Regions from separate parts of the Blastococcus deserti genome, predicted to be linked through region 2. Evidence: predicted binding sites of a transcription regulator. Region 2 holds the regulator's gene; each other region holds the start of a gene.
What was found. The regulator LexA, encoded in region 2, represses DNA repair genes until DNA is damaged. The targets are predictions, from matches to a motif close to TCGAACANNTGTTCGA.
Positions count from the first base shown of each region.

Region 1 (2,260 bases), on a different contig from region 2:
ATCTCGCCGAGCGCGCGGGCGGAGTGCAGGTAGCCGCGCGGCAGGTAGAGCACATCGCCGGGCCGCAGCACCGCGTCGATGACCGGCTCGCGCTCCGCCGCCGCGGCGACCTCGGCGGCACGGTTGTTCCACGGCTGCGTGCGCAGCGGGTCGCGGAGCACCGGCTCGTGGATGGTCCAGTGCTTCTCGCCGGCCACCTGCAAGACGAAGACGTCGTGCACGTCGTAGTGCGGGCTGAACCCGCGCGAGGACGGCGGGGTGATGTAGGCGTTGACCTGGGTCGGGTGACCGAGGTCGGCGGCGAGCTGGTCGGCGAACTCGATCAGCGGCGGCCAGAGCCGGTGCAGGCCCTGGAGCACGACGGTGCTGCCGTCGGCGAACAGCCGCAGCACCGCGTCGGAGGACACCTGGTCGGCGATCTCGGCGCCGGCGCCACCGGAGGTGGTGAAGCGCTTGGCGTCGACGACGGCGCCGTCCTTGGCGATCCGCAGGAACGGGGTCCGCAGCCCGCGGCGGGAGAGCAGTTCGTCGACGGCGGACAGGTCGAGCAGGTCGGTGAAGGCCGAACCGGTGTCCTCCGCCCGGGTCAGCAGCGGCCGCCGGGCCCAGTACTCCTCGGCGAAGACGTCGGGGTCGATGTTCGTGCACCGCCGCAGGGCCGGGCGGAGCTCATGCTCCACCCGGCCCTGCGCGGTCGGGTCCTCGTTCAGGCCGAGCCGTCCGCGCCGCCGTCGGCACCGCCGTCCGCGCCGCCGTCCGCGCCGCCGTCCGCACCACCATCGGCACCGCCGTCGGCCCCACCATCGGCGCCGCCGTCCGCGCCACCATCGGCCCCACCATCGGCGCCGCCGTCGGCACCGCCGTCCGCGGGACCGTGTGCGCCGCCGTCCGCGCCGCTGTCGGCACCGCCGTCCGCGCCGCCGTCGCCTCCGCCGGGCGTGGTCATGTCATCGTCGTCGAGGGCCATGGGTCTCCGATCACATCGGTCGAGGGCCGTCGGCCGACGGCCCGCGGACGGTGCTGTACCTCACGCATCCTGCTCCCACACACCCGCTCCGAGCAGCGGCGACGGCGGGTCGGCAACGGCTCGGTCACGACGCCGCGTCGAGGTGCCGGGCGGGCCGCGAGGGCGTTACCGTCCTCCCGTCCGTCGAACACGCGTTCGAGACAGGAAGGGGTCATGGGTCCGTCCGCTCGCGCCGCCGGCTGCAGCGTCCTGCACGTCGACATGGACGCGTTCTTCGCAAGTGTCGAGGTGCGGCGGCGCCCCGAGCTGGCCGGCACCCCGGTGATCGTCGGCGGGGCCGGTAACCGCGGCGTGGTCACCTCGGCCACCTACGAGGCCCGCCGCTACGGGGTGCACGCGGCCATGCCGACCGCCCGCGCGCTGCGGCTGTGCCCGACGGCGACGGTCCTGCCGGGTGACATGGCGCTGTACACCGAGGTCTCCCGGTCGGTGATGGCGCTGTTCCGCTCGATCACCCCGCTGGTCGAGCCGCTGTCGCTGGACGAGGCATTCCTCGACGTGTCCGGCGCCGCCCGCCGGCTGGGCGACGCCGCCGAGATCGGCGAGTACCTCCGGGCCCGCGTCTTCGACGAGCAGGGGATCACCTGCTCGGTCGGGGTGGCCGGCACCAAGTTCGTCGCCAAGCTGGCCTCCACCCGCGCCAAGCCCGACGGCCTGCTGGTCGTCCGCCCGCAGGAGGTCATGGACTTCCTGCACCCGCTGCCGGTGGGCGCCCTCTGGGGGGTGGGTCCCAAGACCGAGGAGACGCTGCTGCGGCTGGGGCTGCGCACGGTGGGCGACCTCGCGCACGTCCCGGTGAAGACCCTGCAGCGCGGGCTGGGCGCGGCGGTGGGCGCGCACCTGCACGAGCTGTCGTGGGGACGCGACCCGCGGCGGGTCGTGCCGGACGAACCGGAGAAGTCCACCGGCCACGAGGAGACCTTCGGTACCGACGTCGACGACCCGGCGGTCATCCACCGGGAGCTGCTGCTGCTCTCCGAGCGGACGGCGGCCCGCCTCCGCTCCGGCGGGTGGCTGGCCCGGACGGTGAGCATCAAGGTGCGCTTCGCCGACTTCGCCACGATCACCCGCAGCCGCACCCTGGACGTGCCCACCGACGTCGGTCAGGAGCTGTACGACACCGCCCGTGGGCTGTTCGACGCGCTCGGGCTCGACCGGGCGCGCATCCGGCTGGTGGGAGTGCGGGCCGAGCGGCTGGTCGACGCCGGGTCCGCGCCGCAGCAGCTCGAGCTC
Region 1 covers NZ_JBHUHP010000010.1:177,571-179,830, forward strand. The annotation lists gene ACFSHS_RS11675 (cupin domain-containing protein) at 1-680, opposite strand, end outside; gene ACFSHS_RS11680 (BatC protein) at 707-967, opposite strand; gene dinB (DNA polymerase IV) at 1,181-2,260, shown strand, end outside.
Region 1: the regulator LexA is predicted to act here: its motif matches at 1,151-1,166, upstream of dinB (DNA polymerase IV).

Region 2 (2,260 bases):
GACATGGCGGTCGCCGCCGACGGGACCGTCTGGCTCGCCGACACCGGCGACAACACGGCCACCCGGACGACGGTGGCCCTGCTCGCCCTGCGGCCCGACCGCACGACGGCCGTGTACCGGTTGACCTATCCGGACGGGCCCCATGACGCCGAGGCGCTGCTGCTCTCCCCCGACGGGACCCCGTACCTGGTCACCAAGGAGGTGCTCGGCGCCAGCGGCGTGTACAGCCCGGCGGCAGGGCTCGTGGACGGCGGAACCGTCGCGCTGGCGAAGGTGGCCACGGTGAACCTGACCTTCACCGGTACGCCGGGTGGGCCCGTGGGCCAGGCCGGACAGCTCCTGGTCACCGGAGGGGCGGTCGCGGCGGACGGGCGGCATCTGGCGCTGCGCACCTACACCGACGCCTACGTCTGGCCCTTGACCGGCAACGACGTGGTCGGTGCACTGGCCGCGACGCCGGTGCGCATCGCACTCCCGGAGTCGCCACAGGGCGAGGCGATCAGCTTCACCGCGGACAACCTGGCCCTCCTGGTCGCCAGCGAGGGTCTGCCCAGCGACCTGACCCGGGTGCCGCTGGCCACCGAGGTCGCGGCGCCGCCCACTCCGCCGGTCGGCCCCGTCCCGAGGTTCACGGATCTCACCAGCTCGGGCCTGTCCCCGATCACGTCGGCCCTGATCGCTGCGGCCGTCGCCACGGTCGTCGTGTGGGTCGCGGGCAGGCTGCGCCGCAGGCCCTGAGGCGTGGCCCCGTCCGGAGGCTCGCCGCGAGCGTGCGAGCGGTGAGAGGGACGGGGTCCTCTCTCAGACGCGGCGGAGGACGCTGACGACCCGGCCCAGCACGGTGGCGTCGTCGCCCGGGATGGGCTCGTAGGCCGGGTTGTGCGGTAGCAGCCACACGTGACCGTCACGACGCTTGTAGGTCTTCACCGTCGCCTCGCCGTCGATCATGGCGGCAACGATCTCGCCGTTCTCCGCGGTCGGCTGTTGGCGGACCACCACCCAGTCGCCGTCGCAGATCGCGGCCTCGACCATCGAGTCACCGGTGACCTTGAGCATGAAGAGGGTGCCCTCGCCGACGAGCTCGCGGGGGAGCGGGAAGACGTCCTCGACCGCCTGCTCGGCCAGCACCGGACCACCGGCGGCGATCCGGCCGACGAGGGGCACGTAGGTGGGGGCCGGGGTCTGGGCGTCGTCACCCAGCCCCACCTCGACCATCGGGGCCACGGTGTGCGGGGAGTCGCCCGGGAGCCGGACGTCGAGCGCGCGGGGCCGGTTCGGGTCGCGCCGCAGCCAGCCCTTCTTCTGCAGAACCGACAGCTGGTGGGCGACCGACGACGCCGACGACAGGCCGACCGCCTCGCCGATCTCCCGGACCGAGGGCGGGTATCCGCGCCGGTCGATCGAGTCGCGGATGACCTCGAGCACCCGGCGCTGGCGCTGGGTCAGCCCGTCACCGTCGGCGCCCCGGTCGGGGAACGACCGGACGGCGGCCGTTCGGGTGCCCGCGGGGGCGTCCCCGGACGCCTTGCGACCTCCTGAGCTCCCGCTCTTGTCCGCCACGTCGCCTCCTCGTCCGCCGCTCGCGCAGCGCGTGTGTCCGTGGGACGGACGGTAGCGCGTCGCGGCCCGTCGATCAAACACGTGTTCGAAGTTGCGACGTGTCCGGTCGCTTTCGTCGGACCTGTCCGGTAGACATCGAACAGCCGTTCGATTCGAACAGGCGTTCGACGATCCGCGCAGGTGGCGAGCAGGGGAGACCGGTCATGGGGTGCGTGCGGCAGGCCGTGCTGGAGTTCGACGAGGAGATCCAGGTTCCGTGGCGGCCCCGGCTGGTGTCGGTGCCCGATGCGGGCGACGCCGGCCCGGCGCGCCGGCCGCCGGTGTCCCGCTCGCGACGGAGCCCCTCCCGGGTGGGCGTGTGCCGGCCGACCGTGCCTCCGGTCGTCCCGGCCGGCCGGGCGCGAGAGGTGGTGGCGCCTCCGGGTGGTCACGCCATCGCGGCGGGGTCGCCGTCGGCAGGTCGGCCGCCGGCGCGGCGGCATCCTGGTCCCGGCCCCGCGCCGGCGGGAGCGGTGCGACTGACCCGCCGGGCCCGCCGGCTGGCCGTGGTCCTGGCCGTCGCGGCGGGGGTGGCCCTCGGTTCCTGGCTGGGGCCGCTGCTCAACGGTGGCGCGGAGGGTCTGCGCCTGGCCGGGGAGAGCAGCGTGGTCGTGCGCCCGGGTGACACCCTCTGGTCCATCGCCTCCTCCGTGGCCGGGGG
Region 2 covers NZ_JBHUHP010000030.1:45,669-47,928, forward strand. The annotation lists gene ACFSHS_RS20105 (hypothetical protein) at 1-738, shown strand, start outside; gene lexA (transcriptional repressor LexA) at 802-1,560, opposite strand; gene ACFSHS_RS20115 (LysM peptidoglycan-binding domain-containing protein) at 1,764-2,260, shown strand, end outside.

Region 3 (2,260 bases), on a different contig from region 2:
CCGCCGGTCGAGGGCGGCGCGCACCTGGTCGTGCCACCACTGGCCCGGGGCGACGAGGTAGCCGTAGCCGAACCCGACCAGCTGCTCCCCGTCCGGCGACTCGGCGAACGCGCCGACCGCCCGGAAACCCGGCCGCTCGGTGTGCTGGACGGCGTAGCCGTAACGCCCGGCCACGACGGCGGAGTCGTACCCCATCGCCAGGCCGTAGATGGTCAGGGCCTCCTGCATGTGCTCGCGCAGCCACGGCGTGGGCAGCTCGACGATGCGGGTCGCGGGCCGGGTGTCGGTCATCGCGCGGCCGCCTCGGCGCGAGGGGTGGCCGCCGGGCCGGTGCCGACCTCGGCGGCCGTCCCGTCGGTGAGGCGGAGGAGCTCGTCGTAGGTGGTGGGGAAGACCGTGTGCGGGTGCCCGGCGGCGGCCCACACCACGTCGAAGCGGGCCAGTTCGATGTCGACGAGGGTGCCGATCGGCTCGGGGTGGCCGATGGGCGCCACGCCGCCGATCGCCTGGCCGGTGTGCCGGCGGACGAACTCCGGCGTCGCGCGGCTGATCCGTGGGACGCCCAGGAACATGGCGAGCAGCCCCTCGTCGACCCGGTGCGCGCCGCTGGTGAGCACGAGCAGCGGGTCGCCGCCCACGTCGAACACGAGGCTGTTGGCGATCGCTCCCACCTCCACGCCGAGCTGGGCCGCGGCCGCGGCGGCGGTCCGTGCGCTGTCGGGGAGGTGGCGGACGGCGCCGGTGGCACCGGCGGCGCGGAGCAGTCGCGCGACCTCGGCGACCCGGGGGTGTTCCGGCGGCGTCGGCGTGGTCGGCGGGGCCATGGACCGATCCTGCCACCGGCCGGGGCGGCGTGCCGCCGTGGTCCCCGACCGGGTGGCGACACGGTGCTCCCCGTCTTGACGACCGGGGGCCGGTCCGGTCTACTTGGACCTGTTCGAACACGCGTTCGAACAGCGTCGCTCCCGCCGCTCTCCGGCACTTCCCCGCCCGGAGCGGTGACCGGAGCGGCGCGGGCACGGGCGAGAGGTGGGGAGTCTGTCATGAGCCGGGTGCTCGGTGAGGTCACCGGACGGGCGGGTGAAGAGGTCCAGGTCGAGCGCGGGCCGCTGGGTCCGGTGCAGTTCTGGCGGGGGCAGTCCCGTTACCTCGTCGGCGAGCTGCTCGACTCCTGGGTCGAGACCCCGCCCTGGTGGAGGCGGGACGCCGCCGTCGGTGGCGCCTCCGCCGAGCTGGTCGCCCCCCAGGAGGTGTGGCGGGTCGAGGCGGTGCGGGCAGGGCGTTCGCGGACCAGCTTCGCCGGGGTCTACGACCTCTCCTGGGACGCCGCGGGCAACCGCTGGTGGCTCGTGCGGGTGCACGACTGATGGGCGCCGCCCGGGCCGTTCCTGTCGGCCAGCTGCCGCTGCCCCCCGCCCTGCCCGCCGCGGCCACCCAGCTCCTCGACCAGGCCCACCGAGGGCTGGCCGAGGCGGCCGCGGCCACCGATCCCCGGCAGCGCTATGCCACGGCCCACCTGGGGGCCCTGCGCGGCGCCGCCGCGGTGCTGGCCGCCCGCACCCGGCCCGAGCCCGCCCGGCGACGTCCCCGCAGCGCCTGGGTGATGCTCGGTCAGGTCGCCCCCGAGCTGGGGGAGTGGGCCACCTTCTTCGCCGCCGGCGCCGCCAAGCGCGCGGCCGCCGAGGCCGGGCTCTCCCGGGCGGTGACCGAGCGGGAGGCCGACGACCTGGTCCGGGACGTCGGTGCCTTCCTCGCCGTCGTGGAGAGCTGCCTCGCCGCCCCGTACGGCAGCCTGCCCGCGCCCGAGCCCGCCCGGTCGCCGTTCACCCGGCCGAAGACGTCGCGGAGGTGAGCGACCCCTTCGTCCATCTGCACGTCGCCTCCGGTTACTCCATGCGGTACGGGGCCAACCACCCCGCCGACCTCGTGGCCCGTGCCGCCGAGCACGGCATGCCGGCCCTGGCCCTGACCGATCGCGACGGGCTGTACGGGGCGGTCAAGTTCGCGCTGGCCTGCCGGTCGGCCGGGGTGCGGCCGATCTTCGGGATCGACCTCGCCGTCGCCCCCGCTCTCGACGCGACGGTGCCCCCGGCGCTCGCGCACGCCCTGGGCGGGGAGGAGTCCGGCGCCCGGCCACCACGTCTGCGCGCTGCGCCTTCGCCCACCCGCCCCACCAGGGGTCGCCGGGTCCCCGCGCGGGGCGGGGCGAGCGTCGACCCGCGGCTGCCGCGGGTCACCTTCCTCGCCCGGGACGGCGCCG
Region 3 covers NZ_JBHUHP010000010.1:165,448-167,707, forward strand. The annotation lists gene ACFSHS_RS11615 (GNAT family N-acetyltransferase) at 1-291, opposite strand, end outside; gene ACFSHS_RS11620 (YbaK/EbsC family protein) at 288-824, opposite strand; gene ACFSHS_RS11625 (DUF6504 family protein) at 1,044-1,367, shown strand; gene ACFSHS_RS11630 (SAV_6107 family HEPN domain-containing protein) at 1,367-1,852, shown strand; gene ACFSHS_RS11635 (DNA polymerase III subunit alpha) at 1,849-2,260, shown strand, end outside.
Region 3: the regulator LexA is predicted to act here: its motif matches at 938-953, upstream of ACFSHS_RS11625 (DUF6504 family protein).